Pleomorphomonas sp. T1.2MG-36: one gene and its partner. The protein of the gene in region 2 interacts with the protein of the main gene of each other region in a pairwise test. Links are inferred from orthologs where the notes say so. Each region holds a gene or a part of one and is shown on either strand. Other genes may lie near its edges.

Region 1 (5,320 bases), on a different replicon or contig from region 2:
CGCGGCCACGACGGGCTCATCGTCGGCCGAAGTCAACGCATCGGGCGGGGCCGGATGTTCCGGCAGGGCCGGCAGCCAGTCGGGCACCAGACCGAAGGCTGCGCCGATCGTCCTGATGTCATCGTCGACGACGCCCGTTCTCGCCGCCTTTCGTGCCGCCTCAAGAGCGTCCCGTACGATGGGGAAGGCCGCGACCGGCGCAAGACGGACCAGCTCGCGCAGGTGCTCGGCAACCCGTTCCGCGGCCAGCCGAATGTGCCAATGCTCCACCAACTCCACCGGAATCACACGATGGCCGGCCAGTGCGGCGGCGAAAGTCAGCGCGGCGGCATGCGACACGCCACAGACGGCGTTGACGAGACCGACCGCCTCGACCGCCTGCTCGACCGGTCGGCCGGCGAAGCGCGAGGCCAGCGACAACGGTCGTGCCGAGCGGATCGATGCTGCGGTAACCACGCCGTTCGTCAAGGAAAAGCCGACGGTTACCCGGCCCGGATCGATTCCGCTCATGACCCGCCGTCCGAGGTGCCGCGCCCGAATCCCAGAAGACGCCGACGGTCGAGGTTGATGGAGAGGGACGCCGTTTCGGATGGCTCTGTCTCCCCCAACAGCTCGTCCAGCGCGGCCATGGCGACCTCTTCGGCAATCACCTGATCGTCGAACTCGTCCATCGGCGAGAACAGAGACGCCGTGCCGTAACGGCCTCCGTCCTCCATCGACGCCACCACGAAATCGACCTCGCCGGCAGGCAGATCAAGCCGCAGCGTGACACCGTCGGGGGGCAGCTTGATGCCGGTATCGGGCACGGCGACGACGGCCATGCACCAAGGCGTGACCACGGCCGCGAAGCGGAAACGGCCGAAGCGCCGGATCGGCGTCACCATGACGGCAAGCGCCGGATTGTGAACGGGAAGGGCGGACATGCGGTTGTCGGCCGCTCGCCAGAAGTCTTCGAGACGGCGGACAAGTTCCTCGTCGTCGAGGTCGGACAGGAGCGCATCAGCGATCATCGTCGATCCTCATGAACCTGAGCTTGGATCCATCGCAGTTCGGACAGTGCCAGTCCTCCGGCAATGCCTGAAAGGGCGTGCCGGGCGGCACCTGCGCCACGTCGTCACCCTCGGCCGGATCATACACCGTCCAGCAGACACCGCACTCCCAACGATCTTCCGGGCGAAAAGTCATTGGAAATAAGCCTCGCCGATCTCGCGGAGACGGATAGCCGAGTCGCGAAAGTCCTCCACGGCTGCCTGCGCTGCGGCCGGCACGTCTCCAATCTCGACGGTGTCGAGCAGGATGGCGTCCATGGCATTGAAGAACTGCACCGACCAGACGTTGTGGATGGCCGTCGCCTGAACGCGGCAACTGCCGTAGCCTCGTGACACGATTTTGACCGGGCCGGTTCCAAGCCGATCGACCAGGAGGTCGAGATCTTCCGCCAGCATCGGCATCAGCGTCAGGGAGATGACATGGTTAGGCTCGCCCGGCCGGTAGGCCTCGGCGCGGTCGGCGATTTCCGCCAACACCGCCGGCGCATTCATCACCCCGTCCGGCAGGGCTTCGAGATCGAGGCTCGGCAGTGTCATCGCCGCGGCGCGGCGCACCGCCTGCGGCACGGCCGATACTTCGGCATAGTCGGCGATGATCGCGTGATCGGCGCCCAGGAAGCGGACGCGCCAGAGGCCGGCAAAGACGCTCTCGACGATCTCGGCCACCACGCCGTCCGGCAGGGCCACCGTGGCTGCCACTTCGCCCTCGCCGAGGATCTCGTTGAGCAGCAGCTTCTCGTCGTCGCTCAGAGGGGCGAGGTCGAACAGCAGGCCGGGCGCTGTCGCGGTCTGCCGTTCAAGCGCTGCCGCCATGTCCGGAAGAAGACGTGCGACACTGGGGCAGCGGGCAATCAGCACCTCGGCGTCGGACGTCGCCAGGAAGGCGAGGGTACCGGTACCCGTGGTTCGGCCGGTTGTCGGAAGATCCGTCGTCATGCCTCGTCCCTCCGGGCATTTGCAGTGATCGCGATGCGGCTCGGAGCGGCAAATGCCGGTGCGTCCTCCCTGAGCGCTGCTTCGAGACGGTCGAGATATTCGACCCAGTCGCGAATGCGAGGCAATACATCGAGTACCGTTTGGCCCCGCAGTACGACCAACGATGGAAAAACCTCGACTCGACAGCGAGCCTTCAGCGCCGCCTCGGCCGAGCGGTCGATCACGCCCGCCCGAAAGCGACCATGGAAGGCGGACAGCAGTTCCGGCAGCACCACGGCAACGTCGCCGCTGTCGCTCCGCTGGTCGGGGTCGCCAGTGAAGAACAGCAGCGCATGGTCCGGCTCGCCGGCAGCAGGCGCCAGGAAGGCGTCGAATGTATCGACGTCGATGGTCGGCAAGCCGTGGCGGCTTGCGAGAGCGGCGATCAATGCGGACATGGATTTGGCCTCACAGCCCCTTCAAGCGAGCGATGATGTAACGACCGACGCCGCGCGCCTGACGCCACGGCGTAAGGAGATAGTTCTCGGCGGCGATTCCAAAGTCGCTTTCACCTTCGGCGTTGCGAAGTGCCGGAATCGTCGGAAACAGGTCGGCCATGGACTCGAGGCGAACCCGCGTCCCCTTGATCCGGTTGGATACGTTGCCGCCGTGGACCACCTGCAACCAGGCCGGACGTCCTTCGAGCTGTCGGACCGGCGCCAATCGGGCGATGTTGACGTGAATCTCGCCCCAAATGGTCCGGGCGTCGAGCGCCATCGGCTCCAGGAGCGAGGCGAAGGGATTTTTGCGATCGACAATCCGATAGAGGCTCGGCGCGGTGCCGGCCGCCGACAGGATTGCGCCGTTTGGAAAGTTGAAAACCTGGGCGGTCCCAGCTCGCGCCGCTTCGCGGAGCCGGGCGACATGGTCGACGGCCAGAATGTCGTCACTGTCGAGGCGGGTGGTCAGCAGCCAGTCGCAGTCGGCATATCGAGGCAGAACGGCCGGAATGATCTCCGGCATCATGAAGAGATCGGTGAACTCGGCGTGAAATGGAAACACCTTCTGAAGGTCGACGATCACCTGCTTGAACTCGGCGGGCGTCTCCCGATCGAAGAAGATCACCCAGTCGAAATCCGTTTCCGTCTGCCGTGCGACGCTCGGCAGGCAGTAGTCGCGGAACAGGCGAAACCGATCGGCCAACCATCCCGGTTGCGAGCGGAGGTAGAGTTCCCGCCCCGGCGAAGGCACGTTGAAGCGTGTTAGGAAAACATGCTTGATCCTGGCACTCATACTGACTCGTCCTCGGTGCTTCGCAGATACTGGACGGGACGGTTTGCCCGGCCGGTGCCCTTGCTATCGTACGACTTCTCGACTGGCGATCTCACTTCCTGAGATGAACAGGCAGTTCCGGTTCGCGGTCCATGAGATCGGCGAAAAGATGCTCGAAGGGGCGCCCCTCGGCAGCCGCCGCGAGGCCATCGAGCGCCAGGCTGATCGCCTCGGCCTCCGCGTCGTCAAGCACGCGAATGGCGCTGTCGAGGTGCACGAGCAACCGGGCTCCGGGCGCCTGCCTGCCGACCAGCAGCGTCGAGACCCGCCGCGTCTCGCCGTGCCATTCGCAGAGAGCGGAAAAGTCGTCGCCATCGACGACGGTCATGGGCAGGCCAAGGCACATGGTTCGGCTCCCTCAGCCAGCGGCACGCGGCCGTTCGTAGGCGGCCCGATCGATGTCGTTGGCGAGCAGGCCGCCCTCCGGAGGAAGGGAAACCGCGCGCCGGACCGGAGGCACGCCCCAGTCCGAGAGTATGTCGACCGCACGGGCGATCGCCGGCTCGATGCTGGCGGCGACCGGAGCGGTCAGTGGCCCACCCCAGTCCTCAAGGTCGAGCGGCTGACAGCCGATCAGGGCGATATCGCCGGGATAGTGCCCCATCAGGTCGGCGGCGGAAAGAACTTCCTGAAAGCCGGTCTGATGCAGGCTCATCTTCTTGGCGCCGGTAAATTTCGGCACCTCGTCGCCGCGCACCACCTTCAGCGTGCCGGGGGCAAGGCCATAGTCGATGGCGTCGAATACCAGAAGGCGCTCCACCTCCGTGACGCGATTGACGAGGTAGAGACCTTGTGTGCCTCCGTCGAGCAGCTCGACGCCGTCGGCCATGGAATAGAGCCGGTGAAAGGCTTCGACCGCGCGAACGCCGAAACCCTCGTCGGCCCAGAGGATGTTGCCGATTCCCAAGACCAGTACGCTCATGCCGCTCAGCCCTCGCGCTCGTCGCGGAACTGCCGCTCGCCGGAGATCATGGTGGAGATCATGGTCTGACGGCTCATGATGTCCTCGCGCACCGCCGCGTAGATATGGACGATGGCAAAGATGACGATCACCCACATGCCGAGATGGTGCAGCGTGTGGACATCCTGAGAGTTCGGCCAGATGTCGAACACCCAGCCGAACACCTTGGCCTGCCAGCTATCGCGACCGGCCCCCTCGGAGTAGAGCGCAAACCCGGTGATGATCATGCCGAGGTTGAACAGCGTGAACATCGCAAACATGGCCGTGTGGGCAAGCGGGTTATGGCCAATGTACTTGTAGGGCTCCTTTTCGAGGAACAGGTACCAGCGCGCCTCGCGGATGACCCCCTTCCACCATGCCTTCTCCCATACCGGCAAGTAGAAGATCTGGCGGGAGTATTTGTTGCCCCAGAACGTCCACAGGATGCGGGCGAGGAAGGCGACGGCCAGCACCTGTCCGGCGGCGAAATGGGCGAAGCGGATGTAGCCGAACAGGAAGCTGCCCGAGGCTTCGCCCGGCATGGTCGGTGGCGGCGAACCGATGAAATAGCCGGTCACCGCCAGAATGGTGATGCAGAGGGCGTTGCCCCAATGCCAGAGGCGCACCGGCGCCTCGTAGACATAGATGGACGGGCCGGCGACGATGACGTCGTCGGTGGCGTCCATCACGCCGGTGAGCATCTTCGCGTCATGTGCCATGGCGTTGCCCTCAGCGGACGGTGACGGTTGCCATGTCCTGGCCGTCTTCGCTCATCACGTGGGTCGAGCAGGCGAGGCATGGATCGAAGGAATGCAGCGTCCTCAGGATCTCCAACGGCTTTTCGGGATCGGCCATCGGCGTGTCGAGCAGCGCCGCTTCGAAGGCACCGATGTTCCCCTCGGGGTCGCGCGGCGAGCCGTTCCAGGTGGTGGGCACAACGGCCTGATAGTTGTCGATCTTGCCATCCTTGATCTTGATCCAGTGGCCGAGCGCGCCGCGCGGCGCTTCGGTGAAGCCGACGCCCTTCGCCTCCTTCGGCCAGGTATCCGGCGTCCACTTGTCGGTGTTGGCGGTCGAAAGGTCG
Region 2 (8,340 bases):
CAGCTTGGCCTGTCGGCAGGTTCGGCATTGGTGATCGGCATTGGCCTGATGCTCGTCATGGTCACTATGCAACAGCCGATGGAGCGACGGCGGGAACGGGCCTGGATCGAAAACCGCCTTGCCGAGATCGCGGCCGTTGCCGGTGACGGAGAGGCCGAGATCGAAAAAATCGCCGCGCGCCTCAACCGATTGGAGCAGGCACTGCCGGGCCGGGTGCGAGAGCAAACCGGAGAGCTGGCCGCCGAGGTCGAGGTGGTGGGAGAACTGCTCCGTCAGGTGACAGAAACGCTCGCCGAGCTGGAATCGACCGTCGATGGTCGCCTCGACGGCGTCAACGCACGCTTTGGTGCCCTTGAACGCCACATGCGCGAAACCGAGGACGCGGGACGGCGGTCGCGCAGGGGGCATGCTGAGGACTACCCCGGTGAAGATCGTCGCGGAAGACCGAGCGAGGGGCGGGACGGCGTCTCCGCCAGCATGAAGGATGCCCTGTTCGTTCCCGACACCGATCCGGTGTTCGAGCGCGAGGTGGAGCGCCTCATTCGCGAGGAGCAGATAGAGCTCCATCTTCAGCCCGTGGTGACGTTGCCGCAGCGGCTCGTTCGTTCCTATGAGGTGCTGACGCGGTTGAAGGGGGGCTCCGGCCTGATTCCCGCCGCCGAGTTCATTCCCGTTGCCGAGAAGAACCGGCTGATCGCCAAGCTCGACACCTATCAGGTGATCCGCTCGTTCCAGATCCTGAAGCGGCTCACCCAGCGCAACAGCGACGTCGGCCTCTACATCAATCTTTCGGCGGAAAGCTTGGCCTCCTCCACCTTCTTCCGCGAGTTCCAGGGCTTTCTCAGCCAGAACAGGAGCATGGCGGATCTCGTGCAGTTCGAGTTCCGTCAGGAGGCGCTTGTCGAGATGGGGCCGCTTGAGATCGAGAGCCTCCGGGCCGTGTCGGATCTTGGTTTCCACTTCTCGATCGACAATGTCACCGATCTGCGCACCGACTTCCGCCGCTGGTCCGATCTCGGCTTCCGCTCCATCAAGGTCGCCGCCGATCGGCTGCTCGGTCGGGCACCTCTCGTGACGGGCGACATCCATGTCGAGGACATTGCCGGCCATCTCCAGCGCCAGGGATTGACCCTGATCGTCGATCGGGTCGAGCAGGAGGCGCAGGTCATCGACCTCCTCGATTATGGCCTTGCCTTTGGTCAGGGCAACCTGTTTTCAAGCCCCCGCCAGGTGCGACCGGAAGTGCTTGGGGCAGCCCAGGCGGCCGCCGGTCCAGCCACGCGTTCGGCTTCGGCCGGGGGTGAGCGGGCAGGAGCCTCGCGTCGCTGAACGTGGATCGGTCAAGATCGTGACAATAAAAAAAAGCCGCGGGGTCCAAATGGTCCGCGGCTTTCGCATATGTAAGGAATCCAGCAGGCGACACGCCCTGCCGTGTCACCAGAGCTTCCACCACGACTTCTTGGCCGTGGGCGGGGAGCCATCGTCGGTCGTCACCGGTACGCCGGGGGCCGGTTCCAGATAGGCAACCGGCGGCTCGACCAGCGCCTTGCGCACCGGCTTGCCATTGTTGTCGTAGAGGCGACTCGCATTTTCGCGCGGCATGCTGCCGAGCTGGCTCGGAAGCAGCGGGTGGGAAGCCTCTTCGATGCTGTTGGGCGATGTCATCGGACGGCTGGAGTTGTTCGGCAGCCGGACGGCGGTCAACTCCGAAGGCGAAAGCTGATGGTTGTCTTCGCCGCGCGCAGCTTCGCGAGCTGAAGCTTCCGCCAGCATCTGGCGCGTCTTCAGGTCGTTGTCTTCCGGCCAGGTGCCACTTGCTTCGAGCCGCTTGGGATCCTCGGGCGCCACCAAGGCCATGCGGTTGGGCGGCACGACCAGCGGGGCGCGCGGCGTATAGTTGATGGCGGTGTTGCGCGACGGCACGGCGCCGAGGCCTTCCATGACGGCACGGCCCATCGACACGTTGGGAACTTCCGTCTCGGAATCGTCCTCAGCCACCGAGGTACCGAGCGCCGAACAGGCGGACAAGCTCAGGGCGGCGACGGCGAGAAGAGCGTAACGCTTGCCGGTCAGCAGATTGGTCATCGATATCGTCACTCTCGCTCTCGTGCCGGATCAATCATGGCCCGACCTTTGTTCCGGTCAGCGACTAGCCGACTTTTGGGGCATCACTGTGGCCTCGGGCGCAGAGACTCATACAGGAGTGCGCCCACCCCTGCAACGATGGCGCAGTCGGCCAAGTTGAAAACATACCAGGAAAACGAGCCGTAGTGCAGGTAGAGAAAGTCGACGACGCCGCCGAACACGACGCGGTCGACAAGATTGCCGAGCGCTCCGCCGATGATCAGCGCCAGCGCCAGGCTGGCGATCAGTCGGTCGCTTGAACGCCACAGCCAGACTGCGAGCAGCACTGTCGCCAAGGCCGTGAGGCCGATCAGCAGCCACCGCCCCAAGGCTTCGTGCTGCTGAAACAGCCCATAGGAAATCCCCATGTTCCAGGTCAGCACGAAGTCGAACACCGGCAATATGGAGATGCGGTCGCCATTCGGCAGGCCCGTATGGTTGAGCACCCAGTATTTGCTCGTCTGGTCGGCGATGAACGTCAACAGAATGACGGCGAGCGCGGCAAGCCGCGTCCGCCGTGTCCGAAGATCGCTCGACGTCGCCGTCATGCGCCGCCCGCCAGCTCTCGCAGCGCCCAGGCGTCGCGAAGCGTCACGTCGGGATAGTCGGGATCGCTGCCCACCTCGGGAAGGATCTTCCACGAGCGGGCGCACTTCCGCCCCTCAGCGAGTTTCGGCACCACGGCCACCGGCGTGCCGTCGTCGAGCCTGAAGGCGCCTTCGGGCGCCGCGGCGTCGGTGACGGCGATCTGCGACGTGATGCAGATCTCGGCGAAGTCGAGGCCATCGAGGGCCGCGAGAAGGTCCTTGTCCTCGACATGGACCATCGGTGCCGCCTCAAGGGACGAGCCGATGCGCTTTTCCCGCCGCTCGATCTCTAGAGCGCCGGTGACGGCGCGCCGCACCCGCTTCACCTTCTCCCACTTCGCATCGAGCGCGGCGTCGGTCCATTCTTCAGGCACCGCCGGGAACAGCTCAAGGTGAATCGAGGAGGTCTCGCCCGGATGACGCTCGAGCCAGGCTTCCTCCGCCGTGAAGGGGATCAGCGGCGCCAGCCACTTGACGAGGTGGTCGTAGAGCAGCGCCACCACGTGCAGCGCGGCGCGACGCTTGAGGCTCGATTTCGGATCGCAGTAGAGCGCATCCTTGCGGACGTCGAAGTAGAAGGCGCTGAGCTCGATGTTCATGAAGTTGAGCACCGACGAGAACACCGCCTTGAAGTCATACTCGCGATAGCCTTCCTGCACCCCGGCGCCGACTTCGGCCAGCTTGTGCAGCATCACCCTTTCGAGCTCCGGCAGATCGGCATAGGCCACCGCCTTCCCATCGTAATGGGCAAGCGTGCCGAGCATCCAGCGCAGGGTGTTGCGGATCTTGCGGTAGGCGTCGGAATTGGTGTTGAGGACCGTCTTTCCGATCCGGAGATCCTCCCAGTAATCGCTTGAGGCGACCCAAAGGCGGAGGATGTCGGCGCCCGACTGCTTGATGACGTCCTGCGGCAGCACCTGGTTGCCGAGCGACTTCGACATCTTGCGGCCGTCCTCGGCCATGATGAAGCCGTGCGTCACCACCGTCTTGTAGGGCGCGACGCCATTGACGCCACACGACTCCAGCAGCGACGAGTGGAACCACCCACGGTGCTGGTCGGACCCCTCCAGGTAGACGTCCGCCGGCCATTTGAGGTCGGGGCGGCCCTTCAGCACGAACTCGTGCGTCGATCCCGAGTCGAACCAGACGTCGAGGATGTCGCGCACCTGCTCCCAAGCGGAGATGTCTTCGACGAAGCCCTTGAGGAAACGCTCCTTCGCGCCGTCGGCGAACCAGGCATCGGCGCCCTCGGTAAGGAAGGCCTCGCGAAGACGGGCGGCGTAGGCATCGTTATGCTCGAAGTCGGGACCGGGGATGAGCTTGCCGCTCTCAGGGTTGCGGAACACGGCGATCGGCACGCCCCAGGCGCGCTGGCGCGACAGCACCCAGTCCGGCCGGTTCTCGATCATCGAGCGCAGGCGCGTCTGGCCGGCCGGCGGGTAGAAGGCGGTCTCGTCGATGGCGGCCAGTGCCCGGGCACGCAGCGTCGTGGCGTTCGAGCCGGCCGCCTCTTCGCCACCGATGGGGCGGTCCATGTAGACGAACCACTGCGGCGTATTGCGGAAGATCACCGGCTTCTTCGAGCGCCAGCTGTGCGGATAGGTGTGCTTGAGGCGGCCGCGCGCCACCATCATGCCGGCCGCCGCCAGGGCATCGATTACCGCCTGGTTGGCGTCGCCCTTCTCACCCTTGTCGGTGAGGACGCGCCGACCTTCGAAGCCGGGCGCATCGGTGGTGTAGTAGCCGCCGTCATCGACCGGGAAGGGGATGGCCGGGTCGATGCCGCGTTCAGACAGCGACCGGCTGTGCTCCATCCAGGCCTCGAAGTCCTCGCGGCCATGGCTCGGCGCGGTATGGACGAAGCCGGTACCGGTATCGTCCGTCACGTGATCGCCCGGTAGCAAGGGAACGGCAAACCGGTAGCCGCCGCCGAAGCCGTTGAGGGGATGGGCGCAAACGAGCTTCGTCAGAACCTTTGCATCGACTGCCGAGACCTTCCGGTAGTTCGTGACCTTCGCCTGCTTGAACACGGCGTCGGCGAGCGCGTCGGAGAGGACGTATTTTTCGCCGGTCTTGGCCCAGTTGCCCTCGGGCGCCTCGGTCACCTCATAGAGGCCGTAGGCGATCTTCGGCGAGAAGCTGATGGCGCGGTTGCCGGGGATGGTCCAGGGCGTGGTGGTCCAGATGACGACGAAGGCGTCCGCGAGCTCGGCAACGTCCGACGTCACCGGGAACTTCACCCAGATGGTGTCCGACTGGTAGTCCTGATACTCGACCTCTGCCTCGGCAAGGGCGGTGCGCTCGACGACCGACCACATGACCGGCTTGGAGCCGCGATAGAGTTGGCCGGAAACGGCGAACTTCAACAGCTCGGTGGCGATCACGGCTTCCGAGGCGAAGGCCATGGTGGTGTAGGGGTTCTTGAAGTCGCCCTCGACGCCGAGGCGACGGAACTCCTCGGCCTGCACCCTGATCCAGCCTTCGGCATACTGGCGGCACTCGGCACGGAAGTCGTTGATCGGCACCTCGTCCTTGTTCTTGCCCTTGGCGCGATACTCCTCCTCGACCTTCCATTCGATCGGCAGGCCGTGGCAGTCCCAGCCGGGGACGTAGTTCGCATCGAAGCCCATCATCTGGCGCGAACGGGTGATGATGTCCTTCAGGATCTTGTTGAGCGCGTGGCCGATGTGCAGGTGGCCGTTGGCATAGGGAGGGCCATCGTGCAGGACGAACTTCTCGCGGCCCTTGGCGGTCTCGCGCAGCTTTTCGTAAAGCTTCATCTCATCCCAGCGCGCGATCAGCTTCGGCTCTTTCTCCGGTAGGCCGGCCCGCATGGGGAAGTCGGTGGCCGGGAGATTGAGGGTTGAAGAATAGTCGCGGGTCGGCGTCGCTTCGGACGTCGGGGCGGGCGTGTCGGTCATGGGGTATCTCGTCGGTGCAGCTGGATGAAGGGCTGGCCGGCCCGGTAACGTCGGCGATCGGCCAGAGTTCGGCTCCCGGTCCCTCGATTTCGCCGCCTCAGCGGCGGTCCATCGGGGCCGGGCCGATAATTCGCTCTCTGATCCGGCACGCTATGGTGCCGAAGGCTCGGATCCACATGGGCTGTTCCGACAGAAATGGCTGAGAGACGGCGCGACGCATGTCGCCATGGCGTGCCGGGGTCGAAGCCAACCGGAACGGCCGGCCCAAGCCCTTTGAATTCACCGAGAAGCTCTAGCGACAAAGCGCGGCGAAATAAAGAGTTCGCCGGCAGATTTCTCTGTCCGGCGAACCGTTCAGTCCGTCGATCGCCGCCGAACCAGCCCCTCAGGCTGCGGTGACGTTCGAGATGAAATGGCGCACCCGCAGGGAGAGGTTCGCCGCCTGTTGCGACAGATCGCCGGACGAGGCGAGCACCTGTGTTGCGGCGCCGGACGTTTCTTCCGCCGCCATCAGAACATCGCCGATGCTGGCCGAGGTGCGGCCGGTTTCAGCGGCGACGTCGTGGATGCGGTTCGATATCTCGCAGGTCGTCACGGCTTGCTCCTCGATGGCCGAAGCGATGGAAGCGCCGATCTCGTTGACCCTGCCGATGATCTCCGACACCCGCCGGATGGCTTCGACGGTGTTGCCCGTCGCGGCCTGAATGCGGGTGACCTGATCGCTGATCTGCGACGTGGCCTCTGAGGTCTGGCCGGCGAGGTTCTTCACCTCGGCTGCAACGATGGCAAAGCCGCGCCCCGCTTCGCCGGCGCGCGCCGCCTCGATGGTGGCGTTGAGGGCGAGGAGATTGGTCTGTGAGGCGATGCTGTCGATGAGCTGGATCACCTCGCCGATCTTCTCGGCCGTCGTGGCGAGATCGCCGACGGTGGAAGCCGCCTCGCGCGCCTCCCCGACCGCCTGCGCCGATATCTGGTGCGACTGGCTGATACCCCGGCCGATTTCACCGATCGACGCCGAGAGCTCTTCCGAGGCGGCAGCCACCGCCTGCACCTGCCCGGCGATCACTTCCGTCGCCTTGGCGACGCCTGTCGACTTGGTCGAGGTATTGGTCGCCGTGTCGGTCAGGGTGCCGGCCGCCGCCTGCAGCTCTTGCGCCGCCGACGATACAGTGGCGACGATTTCGCCGACGTTAGAATCGAAGGCGGCCATCAGCGCCCGCATTTCCTCGGCACGTTCGTGCCTCTGGCGGGCCTCTGCTTCGGCCGCCTCCTGGCGGAGCCGTTCGGCCTCGGCGAGCTTGCCCGCGAAGTCGGCGAGGGCGCGCGCCATGGATCCGATCTCGTTGCGGGCCGTCGTGTCGGATGAGCGGCTGTCGTACTTGCCCGCCGAAAGCCGACCCATCCACCCCTCGATCCGCCCGAGAGACTTCGACACATAGCGCCAGACGACCAAGGCGAAGCCGACAGCGGTGACCATCGCCAGGACAATGGTCAGGTAGGCGAGACGGTTCGAGGTGCTCCGGGCTGCCTCGGCCGTGGCATCGAGGCTGCCGCTGAGGTTCGCCGCTTCCGTGTCGATGGCTTCCACCTTCGGCTCAAGGGCGGCGTAGGCATCGGATACGACGTTCTGATCGGCCTGAACCGTATGCGCGGAGGCCGACCAAGCCTTGAAGGAGGCATTGTAGCCATCGGCAAGTCCGGCGAGTTGAGCCTTCTGGGCGTCGTCGAGGGACGATGCGGCGATCGCAGCCGAGAACTCGGCCATCACTTGCGCATGCTTTTCGAGCGAGGCATCATCCCGCCGCAGCATGAAGTCCTTCTCGTGGCGGCGCAGCAGCAGCATGCGGATCGTCTGATCCTTGTCGTTCAGTGCGCTGAAAGCCTTCTCGAGGCTATGCACCTTCTGACGAAGGTCGCCTTCAAGGCCGTCATCGGGCGTGAGGCCCATGGCGATGCGCGTCTCGGCCATCTTGGCAAAAGCGGCCCGATAAGCGGAGAGCGGTTGCTCGATGTCGGCGATCGTCGCCATGATCCGTTGATCGCCAAGGTGTTCCGCCTTGTCGCGCAGTTCCGCAAGCGCGCTTCCCGCTTCGCCGACCTGTGCCAGCGTCCGGTCGGAATAAGTCTTGTCCGACCGGAGCAGGAAATCCTTCTCCGTCCGCCGGATTTGCAACATCATTTCCTGGAAATGGGTGGCGCCCATCCCGACCTTGCGCCCGAGATCGGCGAGGCTGGTGGCGGTGTCCACCTTCTGGCCCATGTAGAACAGGTTGGCAGCGATCACCACAAAGCCGATGCCGGCGATGACCACACTAAGCAGAATCTGATGTCCTATGCGAATTTTACCAAGCATGACTGTAGCTCTTCCTGGGAGGTACGGTCATATTGGTGTTAACTTATTAAAAAATCGGCCGTTTCCCGGGAAAAATGCGATGTTTCCGCCCGTTATGAATCGCCTTGCCTGCCGCTCAAACCTGGGACGACCAGTTGGGCCAGAGCGCGCGGTCGAGCGCGGTGAACCCATCAAAGGCGTCGAGAAGCGTGCGCCCCTCCTCGGCATCTCTGTTCATCTGCTCGATCAGGCCGGCCACGTCGTCGAACTTCAGCTCCGGACGAAGATAGGAGACCGGCATGATGGTGATCGTCTTGCCGTAAAGATTGCCGGAGAAGTCGAACACGAACGTCTCGAACACCGGTGCGCCATTGTC

What was found.
Region 1: the proteins of ileS (region 2) and QQZ18_RS00615 interact in binary tests that used the Escherichia coli proteins (3 or more experiments, as listed by UniProt). The link is inferred for Pleomorphomonas sp. T1.2MG-36 from one-to-one orthologs.

The regions. Positions count from the first base shown.
Region 1 is NZ_CATNLY010000001.1:122,443-127,762, forward strand. What follows is about bases 2,437-5,320. They hold QQZ18_RS00615 (HyaD/HybD family hydrogenase maturation endopeptidase), read right to left. Parts: upstream 4,219-5,320; coding sequence 3,655-4,218; downstream 2,437-3,654. Other genes in these bases: QQZ18_RS00605 (glycosyltransferase), read right to left, coding at 2,437-3,257; hypC (HypC/HybG/HupF family hydrogenase formation chaperone), read right to left, coding at 3,349-3,642; cybH (Ni/Fe-hydrogenase, b-type cytochrome subunit), read right to left, coding at 4,224-4,937; QQZ18_RS00625 (nickel-dependent hydrogenase large subunit), read right to left, coding at 4,966-5,320. Also shown: QQZ18_RS00580 (hypothetical protein), read right to left, coding at 1-510; [NiFe]-hydrogenase assembly chaperone HybE, read right to left, coding at 507-1,010; QQZ18_RS00590 (rubredoxin), read right to left, coding at 1,000-1,185; QQZ18_RS00595 (hydrogenase expression/formation protein), read right to left, coding at 1,182-1,985; QQZ18_RS00600 (hydrogenase accessory protein), read right to left, coding at 1,982-2,422; more of QQZ18_RS00605, read right to left, coding at 2,433-2,436.
Region 2 is NZ_CATNLY010000023.1:169,817-178,156, reverse strand. What follows is about bases 2,469-5,935. They hold ileS (isoleucine--tRNA ligase), read right to left. Parts: upstream 5,633-5,935; coding sequence 2,669-5,632; downstream 2,469-2,668. Other genes in these bases: lspA (signal peptidase II), read right to left, coding at 2,469-2,672. In the rest of the region: QQZ18_RS12280 (EAL domain-containing protein), read left to right, coding at 1-1,329; QQZ18_RS12275 (hypothetical protein), read right to left, coding at 1,435-2,097; more of lspA, read right to left, coding at 2,169-2,468; QQZ18_RS12260 (methyl-accepting chemotaxis protein), read right to left, coding at 6,018-7,985; QQZ18_RS12255 (bifunctional riboflavin kinase/FAD synthetase), read right to left, coding at 8,101-8,340. UniProt on the Escherichia coli protein: Catalyzes the attachment of isoleucine to tRNA(Ile). As IleRS can inadvertently accommodate and process structurally similar amino acids such as valine, to avoid such errors it has two additional distinct tRNA(Ile)-dependent editing activities.